3 regions of the Streptomyces sp. NPDC093085 genome follow, and region 3 is predicted to be linked to each of the others. Evidence: riboswitches for the same ligand, from Rfam matches in the RefSeq annotation. Region 3 holds a riboswitch; each other region holds the start of a gene.

Region 1 (5,184 bases), on a different contig from region 3:
GCTGGGCGCGATGGGCTACCGCTTCCAGTTCATCACGCTGGCCGGATTCCACTCCCTCAACCACGCCATGTTCGATCTCGCGCGCGGCTACGCCGAACACGGCATGACCGCCTATGTCGACCTCCAGGAGAAGGAGTTCGCCGCGCAGCGGGACGGCTTCACCGCCGTCAAGCACCAGCGCGAGGTCGGCACCGGCTACTTCGACCAGGTCTCCACCGCCGTCAACCCGGCCTCCTCCACCACCGCCCTGGCCGGCTCCACCGAGGCCGAGCAGTTCCACTGAGCCCCGGCGGTACGGGTACCACGCGTACGCGCCGATCCGGTACGCGCCGATCCCGTACGAGCGCCACCCGCCGACGGGCCCCGGGGGACGCCCCTTCCCCGGGGCCCGCGCCGCAGCACACCGCACACACCACCCTCACCGCTTCCGCTCTCCGCCGAGGAGACCCCGTGACCTCCACGCCCACCACCGCGCCCCGCACCCACCCCACCGCCCCCACGGCCCCCGCCCCGGCCGGCCGGGTCCAGGTGCTCGGCCCGCCCGGCGACCGCCACGACGAGATCCTCACCCCCGAGGCCCTCGCGTTCCTCGGCCGCCTCGACGCCGCGTTCGCCGCGCGCCGCGCCGACCTGCTCACCGAGCGCCGCCGCCGCGCCGACCGGCTCCGTACCGGAACCCCCCTCGGCTTCCCGCTCGCCACCGCCGCCGTCCGCGCCGACACCCGCTGGCGGGTCGCCCCGCCCGCGCCCGGACTGCTGGACCGCCGGGTGGAGATCACCGGACCGCCCGAACGCCGGATGGCGGTCAACGCCCTCAACTCCGGGGCGAACGTCTGGATGGCCGACTTCGAGGACGCCACCGCGCCCACCTGGGAGAACCTGATCTCCGGCCAGCTCACCCTGCTCGACGCCGTGCACGGGCGGCTCGACTTCACCACCCCCGAGGGCCGCCGCTACCGGCTGGGCCCCGACCCCGCCACCCTCGTCGTCCGCCCCCGGGGCTGGCATCTCACCGAGCGCCACCTCACCATCGGAGGACGCCCCCTCGCCGCCTCCCTCGTCGACTTCGGCCTGCACTTCTTCCACTGCGCGCGCCGCCGCACCGAGACCGGCACCGGCCCCTACTTCTACCTGCCCAAGCTGGAGAACCGGTACGAGGCCCGGCTCTGGAACGACGTCTTCGTCCTCGCCCAGGACCTCCTCGGGATCCCGCAGGGCACGGTCCGCGCCACCGTCCTCATCGAGACGATCACCGCGGCGTACGAGATGGAGGAGATCCTCTACGAGCTGCGCGCGCACAGCTCCGGACTGAACGCGGGCCGCTGGGACTATCTCTTCAGCCTGATCAAGAACTTCGGCCACCGCCCCGACTTCGTCCTCCCCGACCGGGCCAAGGTCACCATGACCGCGCCCTTCCTCCGCGCCTACACCGATCTGCTGGTGCGCACCTGCCACCGGCGCGGCGCCCATGCCATCGGCGGCATGGCGGCCCAGATCCCCGGCCGGGACCCCGGCGCCCGCGAGGCCGCGCTCGCCACCGTACGGCTCGACAAGGAGCGCGAGGCCGAGGACGGTTTCGACGGCTCCTGGGTCGCCCACCCCGGCCTCGTCCCGGTCTGCCGTACGGCCTTCGACGCGGTCCTCGACGGCCGCCCCCACCAGCTCGACCGCGCCCGCGACGACGTTACGGTCACCGCCCGTGACCTGGTCGCCGTCGCACGGACCACCGGCCCGCCCACCCCGGAGGGCGTCCGCTCCAACATCGCCGTCGCGCTGCGCTACTACGACGCCTGGCTCCGGGGCCACGGCGCCGTCGCGCTCAACGGGCTGATGGAGGACGCGGCCACCGCCGAGATCGCCCGGGTCCAGATCTGGCAGTGGCTGCGGCACGGCGCGGTCGGCCGCGCCACCGTCACCGCTCTCCTCGACTCCGAGTGCGCGGCGCTCGCCGCGGAACACCCCGGAGCCAGAACCGCCGAGGTCAGGGCCGTCTTCGAGCGGACCGCACTCGCCCGGGAACTGCCCGCCTTCTTCACCAACGACGCCTACGAACGCCATCTCGTCCAGATCCCCGCGAGCCGTCTCCGGGACGGGACTTCGGATCTCTCGGCTAGGCTGGAGGGCGCAACAGGTTCGCCCTGCCCGCCAGGCAGGACGTCGTAAGAGGGAACCCGGTGAGAATCCGGGACTGCCCCGCAGCGGTATGTGGGAACGACCGCCGTCATACGCACTGGACCCGCCCGGGTCCGGGAAGCGACGGCCAGTAGGTGTCCCGTGGCCTTCGGCCACCGGACGGGCCCACGAGTCCGAAGACCTGCCCGTTGCCCGCACGCGGACCGTCGCGTGCGGACACCCCGGTGACCTCGTGGGCGGGTCGGCGTACATACCGAGCGGCAGACACGGCGGCGGAGCCCCGTGGCCCGCCCGGTCGGTCGTCCCTTCGCGTCCACCCCGTCCCCGGGTTCCACCGGACAGACTCGCGAAGGAGAGTTCCGTGACAGCGAAGCCCGCAGCCGCGGCAGCACGGGCCACCGTGTACGGCTACCCCCGCCAGGGGCGTGACCGTGAACTGAAGAAGGCCGTCGAGGGGTACTGGAAGGGCCGGGTCACCGCCGACGCCCTCCGGGAGACCGCCGCCGGGCTCCGGCGGAGCAACTGGCAGGCCCTCGCCGACGCCGGCATCCACGAGGTGCCCACCGGCGACTTCTCGTACTACGACCATGTCCTGGACACCACCGTCATGGTCGGCGCGATCCCCGAGCGGCACCGCGCCGCCGTCGAGGCTGACGCGACGGACGGTTACTTCGCGATGGCCCGGGGCACCCAGGAGGTCGCCCCGCTGGAGATGACGAAGTGGTTCGACACCAACTACCACTACCTGGTGCCCGAGTTGGGTCCCGACACGGTCTTCACGGCCGACTCCGCCAAGCAGGTCGCCGAGCTGAAGGAAGCCCTCGTCCAGGGGCTCACCGCCCGCCCCGTCCTCGTCGGCCCGCTCACCTATCTGCTGCTGGCCAAGCCCGCCCCCGGGGTGCCCGCGGATTTCGAGCCGCTGACGCTCCTGGACCGGCTGCTGCCGGTCTACGCCGAGGTGCTGGCCGATCTGCGGGCGGCCGGCGCCGAGTGGGTCCAGCTCGACGAGCCCGCCCTGGTCCAGGACCGCACCCCGGCCGAACTGTCGGCGGCCGCTCGGGTCTACCGGGAGCTCGGCTCCGCCACCGACCGGCCGAAGCTCCTGGTCGCCTCGTACTTCGGGCGGCTCGGCGAGGCGCTGACCGTGCTCGCCAAGGCCCCCGTCGAAGGGCTCGCCCTCGACTTCACCGAGGCCGGCGCCGCCACCCCGGACGACCTCGCGGCGGTCGGCGGCCTCCCGGGCAAGCGGCTCGTCGCGGGCGTCGTCAACGGCCGCAACATCTGGATCAACGACTACGAGAAGTCTCTCGCCACCCTCGGGACCCTCCTCGGCCTCGCCGGCCGGGTCGATGTCGCCGCGTCCTGCTCCCTGCTGCACGTGCCGCTGGACGCCACCGCCGAACGCGACATCGACCCGCAGATCCTGCGCTGGCTGGCCTTCGCGCGGCAGAAGACCGCCGAGATCGTCACCCTCGCCAGGGGCCTGGCCCAGGGCACCGGTGCCATCGCCGGTGAACTCGCCGCCAACCGCGCCGACCTCGCCTCCCGCGCGGGCTCGCCGATCACGCGTGACCCCGCCGTACGCGCCCGCGCCGGGGCCGTCACCGCCACGGACGGCCGCCGCTCCCAGCCGTACGCCGAACGGAGCGCCGCCCAGCGCGCCCACCTCGGGCTGCCGCTGCTGCCCACCACGACCATCGGCTCGTTCCCGCAGACCACCGAGTTGCGCACCGCGCGGGCCGATCTGCGCGCCGGGCGGATCGGCACCACCGGGTACGAGGAGCGGATCAAGGACGAGATCCGGGAGGTCGTCTCCTTCCAGGAGAAGGCCGGCCTCGACGTCCTGGTGCACGGCGAGCCCGAGCGCAACGACATGGTGCAGTACTTCGCCGAGCGGCTCACCGGCTATCTGGCCACCCAGCACGGCTGGGTCCAGTCGTACGGCACCCGCTATGTCCGCCCGCCGGTGCTGGCCGGGGACATCTCCCGCCCCGAGCCGATGACGGTGCGGTGGACGACGTACGCCCAGTCGCTGACCGACCGCCCCGTCAAGGGCATGCTGACCGGGCCCGTCACCATGCTCGCCTGGTCCTTCGTCCGCGACGACCAGCCGCTCGGCGAGACCGCCCGCCAGGTCGCCCTCGCCCTGCGGGACGAGGTGACCGACCTGGAGGCGGCCGGCACCTCGGTCATCCAGGTCGACGAGCCCGCCCTGCGCGAGACACTGCCGCTGCGCGCCGCCGACCACGCAGGCTACCTGGCCTGGGCCACCGAGGCGTTCCGGCTCACCACCAGCGGCGTCCGCCCGGACACCCAGATCCACACCCACATGTGCTACGCCGAGTTCGGGGACATCGTCCAGGCCATCGACGACCTCGACGCCGATGTCATCAGCCTGGAGGCGGCCCGCTCCCATATGCAGGTCGCCCGGGAACTGGCCGGTCACGGCTACCCGCGCGAGGCGGGGCCCGGTGTCTACGACATCCACTCCCCGCGCGTCCCGAGCGCCGAGGAGGCCGCGGCCCTGCTCCGCACGGGACTGGAGGCCATTCCGGCCGAGCGGCTCTGGGTCAACCCCGACTGCGGCCTGAAGACCCGCGGCTGGCCCGAGACCCGCGCCTCCCTGGAGAACCTGGTCGCCGCCGCCCGGGAGATCCGCGCGGAGCTGGCCGCCGGCGCCTGATCCCGTCCCCGCGCGACGGATACGCGTCAGGGCCCGGCCGGTGGGAACCGGCCGGGCCCTGCTGTCGGTCACCGGCGCTCCGCCCGTGGACGGACGGAGCGCCGGAAGGGAACGCCGGACGAGACGCCTGACGAGAACGCCGGGCGGGAACGCCGGACGGGAAGGTCAGACCAGGTCGAACCGGTCGAGGTCCATGACCTTGGTCCAGGCCGCGACGAAGTCGTGCACGAACTTCTCCTTCGCGTCTTCGCTCGCGTAGACCTCGGCGAGCGCGCGCAGCTCCGAGTTGGAGCCGAAGACCAGGTCGGCCCGGGTCCCGGTCCACTTGACCTCGCCCTTGGCGTCGCGGGCCTCGAAGACCGTGGCGT
Region 2 (5,184 bases), on a different contig from region 3:
CGGTCAGGGAGATGTCGCGCACCAGATGGCGGGCTCCGGCGGTGAGGGTCACGCCCTCGACGGACAGGTCGGCGGGGGGATTCATGCGGCTCCTCGGTCGGTATCGTGCCGGGCGTTCCGGCGCATCAGCCACAGGAAGAACGGTCCACCGCACAGCGCGGTGAGCACGCCGACCGGTATCTCCAGAGGCGCGGCAATCGTGCGGGCGGCGATGTCGGCCCAGATCAGGAAAACGGCTCCGGCCAGGGCGGCGGTGGGCAGTACGCGGCGGTGGTCGCCGCCGGTGAACAGGCGCACCATGTGCGGCATCATCAGGCCGACGAAGCCGATCGGGCCGGCCGCCGCGACCAGCACTCCGGTGACCAGGGAGAGCAGGACGAACATCCGGGCCCGGAAGCGGGCCACGTCCAGGCCCATGGTCGTCGCGGCCTCCTCGCCGGCCAGCAGCAGGTTGAGGTTGCGTGACTGGACCAGGAGGACGCCGATGCCGAGCAGTACCGCCAGAGCCGGGAGCCAGAGCGTGCCCCAGTTGACGCCGCCGAGGCCGCCGAGGGTCCAGGCGAGCACGGTCCGTGCCTCGTTGCCGCGGTCTGTGGTGAGCAGCAGCAGGTCGAGGACGGCCGTGAGTACCGCCGCGATCGCCACGCCGGACAGCACCAGGCGCGTGGAGGTGATGCGTCCTCCGGTGCGGGCGGTGGCGTAGACGAGGATCAGCGCGCCGAGGGCGCCGGCGAACGCGGCACCGGAGAGGGAGAGCGGCCCCAGGAAGCCGACGCCGAAGACGATGACCGCGACCGCGCCGAGGGACGCGCCCGAGGAGACTCCGAGGAGATAGGGCTCGGCGAGCGGATTGCGGATCAGTGCCTGCAGGGCGGTGCCCACCACTGAGAGGCCGGCGCCGGTCACCGCCCCGAGCAGGACACGGGGTGCCCGGACGTCCAGCACGATGGTCTCCCGCGCCCGTGTCCAGTCGGCCTGCGTCCAGTCGGCGCCCAGCGTGTGCGTCACGATGCCCCAGACCTGGCCGGGCGGTACGTGGACCGAGCCGATGGCCAGGCCCGCGGTCGCGGACGCCAGGAGAAGCACGGTCAGTACGACCAGTCCCAACGCGAAGGGCGTACGACGGCCTCGCGCATCGAGCCCCGGTCTCTTCCCGTCCGGTGTGACCGGATCGGAGGGTGCCCTGATGGGGGTTGGTATCACCGGAAGCTCTCGGGGTGCAGGCCCCGGGCCAAGCCGTCGACCGCGTACGCGGACCGGATGCCGACCAGGGTGGCCGTCAGTGGCAGGACGACGAACCGTTTGTTCTTCACTGCGGGGACGTCGGCGAGAGCGGACTGGGAGAGCAGGAATTTCTTCTTCCGCTCGACGCTCCCCGAGCCGGCGTAGTCGTAGATGGCGATGACCTCGGGGCGACGCTCGACGACCTGCTCCCAGGAGACGTCGCCGAAGACGTCGTCCAGGTCGGCGAAGACGTTCTTGCCGCCGGCCAGCCGGATCAGGTCGGTGCCCAGGCCCTTGCCGCCCGCTGTGAAGGCGCTCTTGTCGCCGCTGTCGTAGACGAAGACCGGCACGTCGGCCTTGTCCTCGACGGCGGACGCCGTCTCGCTGACGCGGAGCTTCAGGTCGGCGACCAGCTTCTCGGCGCGGTCGCGGACACCGAAGATCTTGCCGATGGTGCGGGCCTCGGCGTAGGTGTCCTCCATCGTCACCCGCTTCTCGCCGCAGTACTCGCGGTTGAGGTGGGTGTCGATGCCGGCATTGGCGAATGCCTTGCGGGAGCGGCCCTCCTTCTCGGCGAAGGCGCTGCCGTAGCCGCCGTAGACGAGGTCGGGCTCGGCGTCGAGGATCCTCTCGAAGGACGGCTCGCGTTCGGCGAGTTCGGGTATGGCCTCGTAGTCCTTCTTCAGCTCCGGCAGAACGGCCGAGTCGGGGAAGGCGGTCCCCACCATGCGGTCCTTCAGGCCGAGGGCGAGCATCAGTTCGGCGGGGTGCTGGTGGATGGTGACCACCCGCGACGGTGGCCTGTCGTAGGTCGTCCTCACACCGCAGTTGTCGACGGTGACCGGAAAGCCTTCCGGTGAGGACGCCGTCGCCGTGTGTTGCGCACCGGTGTCGCCGGACCAGCCGCACCCGGCGGTCAGCAGGGCCACGGACAGGGCGAGGGCCGCGGTGGTGCCGCGCACGGCCCGGTGGCGCCGGGCAGGGGAGAGCACGGGCGACACGTAGAGCCTCCTGGGGAGTCCGCGCTCCTCGGAACGGGCCCGCGACCGGCCAGTCTCCTGACTTCCGGCGATTCTTCTCTCCGTACTTGGCGTACGGATGTAAACGAACCGCCGGTCACAGTGGCGGGACCGTGCCGGAATCACACCGGCTTCCTGTCTCCCGTCGCGGCGATGACCTGGCGATATTACGTTCCTTCAGGCTTGCGGGAAAAGGGCCCCCTTGCTGACAGCAGGGAGAACGGGGTGGAAAGATGGCCGGAGTAACAAGGCGACGGCGGTCCGAGGAAGCCGGTGGAAATCCGGCGCGGTCCCGCCACTGTGATCGGCGAGCGAGCCCGCACACGACCACTGCCCGCACAGGGTGGGAAGGCGCGGCGCGAGCCTTGACCCGAGAGCCAGGAGACTCACGCGGTCGCCTCCTCGACGGACCAACCGGGGCGGATCTCCCCGGAAGAGAGGAACGATGCGGCATGTCCGCCGACACTGTCCCGCCCAGCGGCGAACCGGTTTCCTGCCGGGTCGTCGTGTGCCGTGACTGCTGCTGCGGCACCCCGAAGGTACCCGGCGTCGACCATGCCGCCCAGACAGCACGTCTGCGCGCCCAGGTGCCGGTGCGGGTCTCCGCCTGCCTGGACGTCTGCGAACAGGCCAACGTCATCGTCGTCCAGCCCTCCGCCGAGGGGCGCGCCGCCGGGGCCCGGCCCGTCTGGCTGGGACTGGTCAACGATCCGGACGCCACCGAGGACATCGCCGACTGGGTACGTGCGGGCGGACCGGGCGTCGCACCCCAGCCGGACATACTCGACCTCTACACCATCACCCCACCGCGACGGCGTACCGCCTCCTGACCATACGAACGGAGAGGCAGGAACCATGGACGACGTTCGTGCCCCCGCCGCGTCCGTCGCCGCCGCTCTGCACGATGTGGCGGCCCTCGGCGGCTTTTTCGCCCTGTACATCGGCGGACGGGACGACGGCTGGCATCCGCTGGCCCGTTCCTACGCGGTGGGCTGTGCCGATCTCGCCGAGGCCGTCGCCCGCCGCCACCACACCCCCGAAGCACGCATCGACGTCTCCATCGCCCAGCTCGGTCACGCCGCCCGTCTCTGGTCCCCGGCCCTGGCCTGCGTCGTACTGCACGGGATCGTCCCCGACCTGGAGGGACTGCAGCGGGCCGACGACGGACCGGCCCTCCGTGTGCCCCGCCCGGCCGGCTGGCACGTCGACCAGCTGGACGATCCCGTAGGCGCCCTGTACACACAGGTGACACGTCACCTCCAGGCACTGGCCGGTGGACTGCGCGTCAAGATCGCCCCGCGTCTGCTGGACGGCAACTCCGCCTCCGCGCTCGCCGGGGCTGCACACGCTCTGCTGGCGGCCCGTCCCGCCGTACGAGGGCCGCTCACCGATCTCACGACCACACTGCTGGGCACCGGACGCCTGGCCGGCACAGGAACGATCACCGGCCCCGACCTCGCGTTCCGCCGCCGAAGCTGCTGCCTCTACTACCGCGCGCCGAACGGTTCGAAGTGCGGAGACTGCGGACTTGCCGACCATACGTCCCAACGAGCCCTAGGATGAGACGACTTCCGCGCCCGCAGAGTCCCATGGGCCTGCGGACACGGAAGGGCGTCACCGCGTACGGCACGACAACCGCATAGGCGCGTGACCGGGGGAAGCCGGTGGAAGTCCGGCACTGACCTGCAACCGTGAGTGGCCCTCGGGCCGTGAGTCGGAGAGCCCGGCACGTGCTCGTCACCGCTTCCCACTGTCATGGTCCGCAGCGCGAAGCCGAGAAGTCCGTTCCTCGCCGCCTGCATGGGTGTGCGGGTCCGGTCTCGGACCTGTGCCGTGGGCCGATCCGCACAGGAAGGCTTCGCCATGCCACGCACCACACGCATACCCCGCACGCCATGCCATCTGATCGCCGCCACGGCCCTCGGGCTGGCTCTTGCCTCCGCCCCGGCCGTCGCGCACGCCGACACCACCGCCGGGGCAACGGGCGTTTCCGGCACGAACGCGCCCGTCAAGGTCTCTCTGATCGTGCGGGGCCCTGACGGGGTTCTCTTCACGGGGAAGATCAGGACGCGCGGGCACGAGGTCACCACTGCCACCGGCGGGACGCACAGATGCGACGGCACCAACGGCGGCGCCCACCCCACCGCCGTGCCGACACCGACCGCCGCGCTCGACGACGCCGCCCGCACGCAGGGCTTCACCTGGGACGGCACCTGGTACGCGTCCTTCGACGACTTCTCCGTCGACACCGTCAAAGACGTCAGTGGCGGCGGCGTCGCCTACTGGAACATCTCCGTCAACGGCACGCCGACCCCCGTGGGCGGCTGCCAGTTCGAGCTGAACGCCGGCGACAAGGTGGCGTTCACCTGGACGGCTTTCTGATCCCGCCGCTCACCGGGGCGCACCGGCTGGAAACGGCCGTACCTCGTCCTCGGTGACGGCCGCTCCGCTCCGTACTCCGTGCAGCACATGCGCCAGTACCTCCGCACCGCGCACCACGCGCGGACCGGGGCGGTTGAAGTACGCGGGGCCGTCCAGTACCAGGACCCGACCGGCCCCTACGGCCGGCAGGTCGGCCCAGCCGGGCAGGCGGGTGAGCAGGTGCGCCTCCCGCAGGGTGCGCTCGGGCGGAAAGCCGCACGGCAGGATCAGCACCACGTCCGGCCGTGCGGCACGTACCGCCTCCCAGTTCATCGGCTTCGTGTGCTCACCGGGTGCGGCCAGCAGCGGCTCGCCGCCGGCCGCCGCGATCTGCTCGGGGACCCAGTGCCCGGCGGGCCACAGCGGGTCGAGCCACTCGATTGCCACGACGCGCGGACGGGGCCGCCCCGCGACCGTCTCGCGGACTTTCGCGAGCCGGTCCAGCAGTTCGGCCCGTCGCCGCTCGGCGCGCTCGCGCACGCCGAGCAATTCACCGACGGTGAGCAGGCAGTCCACTACG
Region 3 (5,184 bases):
GATCGTCCATCCCCACGACGGCGGTGAACGGAAAGGGGGTGCTCATAGGCTGATCGCTCCTTCGGGACGGCGGGACCTGCGGTACGGACGGGACCGGCGGGGTCGTGAGGCCGGGTGGGACGGCGGGACGGCGGGGCGGGGACGCGGACTCACGGCGCCCCCGGCGGAATGAACGGCAGCTCCGGCGGCGGGCCCTCCTCGATCAGCCGGAGCAGCGCGGCCGTGTCCGCGTACTCCTCGATCAGGTCGCCGAGCAGATCGAGCTGTTCCTCGCGCAGCACGCCGAAGGAGGTGTCCGGCGCGGGGACGAACCGCCGGCCCGCCGCCCGCGCCACCTCCGCCAGGAACCGCCGCCGGAACGCGTCGCCCTCCAGCGCCCCGTGCCAGTGCGTGCCCTGGACGGCGCCCACCCGGCAGCCGTCCAGCGCGGCCCCGTCCGGACCGGCGACGAAGGCGTCCCCGCCGCGTACGTCCGCGACGCCGTGGTGGATCTCGTACCCCTCGACCCGCTCGCCGAGCGCCACCCCGACGGGCCGCGCCAGGGTCTTCTCCGGCGCGAACCTGACCCGTACGGGCAGCAGCCCCAGCCCGTCCACCACGCCCGCCCGGGACTCCACCTCGTCCTCGATTCGCTCGCCGAGGAGCTGGTAGCCGCCGCAGATGCCGAGCACCGGGCGGCCCTCGGCGGCCCGCGCCGCCAGCGCCTCGGCGAGCCCTCGCTCCCGCAGCCAGGCCAGCGCCCGTACCGTCCCCCGGGTGCCCGGCACGATCACCAGATCGGCGTCGGCCAGCTCCTCGGGGCGGTCCACGAACCGCACCACGACGCCGGGTTCGGCGGCCAGCGCGTCCACATCGGTGAAGTTCGACATCAGGGGGACGGCGCAGACCGCGACCCGCAGCACCTCCGCGCCGTACGGCCGCTCCACCGCCGACTCGCGCACGGTGCCGTGGAGCGAGATCCGCAGCCCGTCCTCCTCGTCGATGCCGAGACCGTGCCGGAACGGCAGCACACCGAGCGTCGCCCGGCCGGTCAGCCCGCGCAGCATGGCGAGCCCCGGCTCCAGCAGCGCCACATCGCCCCGGAACTTGTTGACCAGATACCCGGCCACCAGCGCCTGGTCCGCCGGGCTCAGCAGCGCCGTCGTACCGAAGAAGGACGCGAAGACCCCGCCCCGGTCGATGTCCCCGACCACCATCACCGGCAGCCGCGCGGCCCGTGCGATGCCCATGTTGACGATGTCGGTACGGCGCAGATTGATCTCCGCCGGGCTCCCCGCGCCCTCGCAGATCACCGCGTCGTACGTGGCGCGCAGCTCCGCCAGACACTCCAGGACGGGCCCGAGCAGCGCCTCCCGGCGCCCGCCGCGCAGCGCCTCCTCGCGAGAAGCCCCCTCGCTCCCTCCGCTCCCGCCGAAGAACCCCCGGGCGCTCATCTCGCCCACGGGCTTCCCCATCAGCACCACCTGGCTGCTGTGCTCGCCGCCCGGCTTGAGCAGGACGGGGTTCATCAGGGCGGTCGGCTCCACCCGTGCCGCCTGCGCCTGCATCGCCTGCGCCCGCCCGATCTCCGCGCCCTCGCGCGTCACGAACGAGTTCAGCGACATGTTCTGCCCCTTGAACGGCGCGACCTTCACCCCCTGGCGCGCCAGCCAGCGGCAGATCCCGGCCGTGACCACGCTCTTCCCCGCGTCGGAGGTGGTCCCCGCGACCAGCAGCCCCCCGCCGAGCGGGCGAGCCCCCTTCACCCCGGCCATCCCCAGCCCTTCCTTCCCCGAACCCTGCCCCGAACTCCGTCCCACACCCTGCCCCGCACCGCTCCGTACCCGAGCCGGCCCGCGACACAGACCGCCAGGGCGAGCGCGTCGACCCGGCGGGCCAGCCGGACGGCGCGCTCGATGTCCGGTACGGCGACCGGGCGCCCCGGGGCGTTGAGCACGGGCCGGTGCTCGACCCGCCCGCCGTACGCGAGCGTCCCGCCCAGCCGCACCCCCAGCGCCCCGGCGAACGAGGCTTCCACGGGGCCCGCGTTGGGGCTCGGATGACGGCGCGCGTCGCGGCGTACGGCCCGCAGCGCGCCCCGCCGGTCCGGGCCCGCGAGGACGGCGAGCGCGGCGGTGAGCCGGGCCCCCGGCCACCCGGCGGCGTCGTCCAGCCGGGCCGAGGCCCAGCCGAACCTGTGGTACCGGGGGCTCTTGTGCCCGACCATCGCGTCCAGCGTGTTCACCGCCCGGAACCCGGCCAGCCCCGGGGCCCCCGCGAGCGCCCCCCACACCAGGGCGCCCACGACCGCGTCGGAGGTGTTCTCGGCGACGGACTCCACGACGGCCCGCGCTATCCCGGCCTCGTCGAGGGCATACGGGTCGCGCCCGCAGAGGTGCGGCAGCCGGGCGCGGGCCCCGTCCAGATCCCCGGCGGCGAGCGCCGCGCCGATCGCCCGCGCCTCCCGCTCCAGGGAGGTCCCGCCGACCACGGCCCAGGTGGCGGCGGCGGTCAGCGCCACGGCCCCGGCGGCGCTGCTCCGTACCGTACGGGCGGCGAGCACGGCACCCCCGGCGGCGGCTCCGGCGCAGACCACGGTATGCAGCGCGCCCCACCCCCGGTGGTCGCGCCACAGAACCCGCTCCACGGCCGAGGCGCCCCGCCCGAACACGGCCACCGGATGCCCCCGGCGGGGATCCCCGAAGACCCGGTCGGCGAGGAGCCCGAGGGCGGCCCCGTACGCGAAGACGCGCCCGGTGTCCGGAACGGCCGAGCGGCCCCGTACCCCGGGCGCGATGGCATGACCGCGGCCAGGCATGGCGAAGTGTCCTCACTCAGGGTCCGCGCCCCGGCTCGACGTCGTATCCGACGGCGAGAGTTCCTGGCTCCTGCGGGACGGGGCTCGCAGTGACAGTGGCGGGACCGCGCCGGATTCGCACCGGCTTCCTCTGCTGCCGTCGGCAATGGCCCAGGAAGTCCACCATGCCCCGCAACACCCGTCAACTCGTCCTTGACCTGCACCAGGACAGTGTGCGAAGCCCCACACCCGGCCCCGTCAGTCCCCCACCCCCGCCAGATCCCGCAAGCGCCGCGCCTGGGCCGCGCGTTCGGCGGTGCGTTGGGCTTCGAAGGTGCGGTCGGTGGCGCCCTGGAGGAGGGCCTTGGTCTCGATCAGGGCGTCCCTGGGGGCGGCCAGGAGCGCCGCCGCGAGGTCGTTCGCCGCGGCGGCGAGGTCTTCGGGGGCGACGACCAGGTTGGCGAGGCCGGTGCGGTCGGCCTCGTCCGCGTGGACGGTGCGGCCGGTGGCGCAGATCTCCAGGGCGCGGGCGTAGCCGACCAGGCCGACCAGGGGGTGGGTGCCGGTGAGGTCGGGGACGAGGCCGAGGCTCGTCTCGCGCATGGCGAACTGGACGTCCGAGGCGACCACACGGAGATCGCAGGCGAGGGCGAGCTGGAAGCCGGCCCCGATCGCATGGCCCTGGACCGCGGCGATGGTCACCAGGTCGGGCCTGCGCAGCCAGACGAAGCCGTCCTGGTACCCGGCGATGGCCGCGTCGAGGTCGGCATCGGTGGAGCGGGCCAGGTCGGTGAAGGAGGGCTCGCCGTCGAAGCCCTCGGGGGTGAACGCGCGCCGGTCGAGCCCCGCGGAGAAGGACGTGCCCTCGCCGCGCACCACCACGACCCGTACGGTCCCCGGCAGCCTCCTCCCGGCCTCGGCCAACGCCCGCCACAGAGCGGGAGACTGGGCGTTGCGCTTGGCCGGGAGGGTCAGTGTCACCGTGGCCACCGCGTCTTCCACGGTGAGCCGTACGCCGTCCGTGTCGAGCACTGGTGCGAGCGAAACCATGGGGCGCCTCCGGTTCGGGCAGTCGGACTCACGAACTGAGCTAAGTGACTGCACAGTAACCACCTGGGCGATCGCTCGATCGACCCGGGTGGCCACCCGCCGAACCGGCGGCCCGGGGAGTGCCCCGCCCGGCCGTCAGGCCGATGCGGCCTTCTTGCCTCGCGTAGCCCCGCCACGTCCCCGCAGCGTGACTCCGGACTCGCTGAGCATCCGGTGGACGAATCCATAGGAGCGGCCGGTTTCCTCGGCCAGCGCCCGGATACTCGCACCACTGTCGTACTTCTTCTTCAGGTCTGCCGCGAGCTTGTCGCGCGCGGCGCCGGTCACCCGGCTGCCCTTCTTCAGAGTCTCGGCCACCCGTGCCTCCTCATGGGAAGTGCGCTCTGGACTTCTCATGATCACCCCTCACGGCCCTCCTGGCCACCCATTCGGCAAGGTCCGTACGACAAGCTTCTTCGGACTTCAACCTTCGAGCACGAACGGAATGTCACATTCCAGAGCCGCCCGGAGCGGGGTTTGCCCGGAACGCCAGGAGAAGTGCCAGGTCAGGGCGGTGGGGCCGGGTGAGGGTGCGGATGATGTACGCGGGGTGCCGATCCGTCCCGTACCACGCCGTGGGTACGAGACACGGTCACTCAGATGGTGGATCACCGCTGAGCCGAATGATCCAGTCGAAGTGGATCAGGCAGTGGATCAGGCGAGGGCCACCAGGTCGGCGTAGTCCGCGCCCCACAGGTCCTCGACCCCGTCCGGCAGCAGGATGATCCTCTCGGGTTCCAGCGCGTGGACGGCGCCCTCGTCGTGGGTGACGAGGATGACCGCGCCCCGGTACGTACGGAGCGCGCCCAGGATCTCCTCACGGCTGGCCGGGTCGAGGTTGTTGGTCGGCTCGTCGAGCAGCAGCACATTGGCGGAGGAGACGACCAGGGTGGCCAGCGCCAGCCGGGTCTTCTCGCCGCCGGAGAGCACCCCGGCGGGCTTGTCGACGTCGTCGCCGGAGAAGAGGAAGGAGCCGAGGGTCTTGCGGACGTCGACCAGGTCGAGGTCGGGGGCGGAGGAGCGCATGTTCTCCAGGACGGTGCGCTCCGGGTCCAGGGTCTCGTGCTCCTGCGCGTAGTAGCCGAGCTTGAGGCCGTGACCGGGGGTGACCTTGCCGGTGTCCGGCTGCTCGACGCCGGCCAGCAGCCGCAGCAGGGTGGTCTTGCCCGCGCCGTTGAGGCCGAGGATGACGACCCGGGAGCCCTTGTCGACCGCGAGATCCACGTCGGTGAAGATCTCCAGCGAGCCGTACGACTTCGAGAGGCCCTCGGCGGCGAGCGGGGTCTTCCCGCAGGGCGCCGGCTCCGGGAAGCGCAGCT

The links. A riboswitch is a leader RNA that binds a small molecule or an ion and turns the genes downstream of it on or off. The one in region 3 is predicted to bind cobalamin.
Region 1: another riboswitch for cobalamin. It lies ahead of metE (5-methyltetrahydropteroyltriglutamate--homocysteine S-methyltransferase); the one in region 3 lies ahead of AB0O07_RS10810 (cobalamin biosynthesis protein).
Region 2: another riboswitch for cobalamin. It lies ahead of AB0O07_RS08165 ((2Fe-2S) ferredoxin domain-containing protein); the one in region 3 lies ahead of AB0O07_RS10810 (cobalamin biosynthesis protein).

Annotation. Positions count from the first base shown of each region.
Region 1 is NZ_JBFBFB010000002.1:286,196-291,379, reverse strand. It holds gene aceA (isocitrate lyase) at 1-283, shown strand, start outside; gene aceB (malate synthase A) at 529-2,163, shown strand; cobalamin riboswitch at 2,161-2,316, shown strand; gene metE (5-methyltetrahydropteroyltriglutamate--homocysteine S-methyltransferase) at 2,495-4,816, shown strand; gene katG (catalase/peroxidase HPI) at 4,982-5,184, opposite strand, start outside.
Region 2 is NZ_JBFBFB010000002.1:345,897-351,080, reverse strand. It holds gene AB0O07_RS08180 (ABC transporter ATP-binding protein) at 1-85, opposite strand, end outside; gene AB0O07_RS08175 (iron ABC transporter permease) at 82-1,107, opposite strand; gene AB0O07_RS08170 (ABC transporter substrate-binding protein) at 1,200-2,225, opposite strand; cobalamin riboswitch at 2,255-2,420, opposite strand; cobalamin riboswitch at 2,507-2,631, shown strand; gene AB0O07_RS08165 ((2Fe-2S) ferredoxin domain-containing protein) at 2,696-3,073, shown strand; gene AB0O07_RS08160 ((2Fe-2S)-binding protein) at 3,099-3,806, shown strand; cobalamin riboswitch at 3,898-3,968, shown strand; gene AB0O07_RS08155 (DUF4430 domain-containing protein) at 4,107-4,625, shown strand; gene AB0O07_RS08150 (cobalamin-binding protein) at 4,635-5,184, opposite strand, start outside.
Region 3 is NZ_JBFBFB010000003.1:2,225-7,408, reverse strand. It holds gene AB0O07_RS10820 (putative cobaltochelatase) at 1-46, opposite strand, end outside; gene AB0O07_RS10815 (cobyric acid synthase) at 150-1,754, opposite strand; gene AB0O07_RS10810 (cobalamin biosynthesis protein) at 1,742-2,797, opposite strand; cobalamin riboswitch at 2,832-2,953, opposite strand; gene AB0O07_RS10805 (enoyl-CoA hydratase/isomerase family protein) at 3,035-3,826, opposite strand; gene AB0O07_RS10800 (helix-turn-helix domain-containing protein) at 3,962-4,183, opposite strand; gene AB0O07_RS10795 (ABC-F family ATP-binding cassette domain-containing protein) at 4,520-5,184, opposite strand, start outside.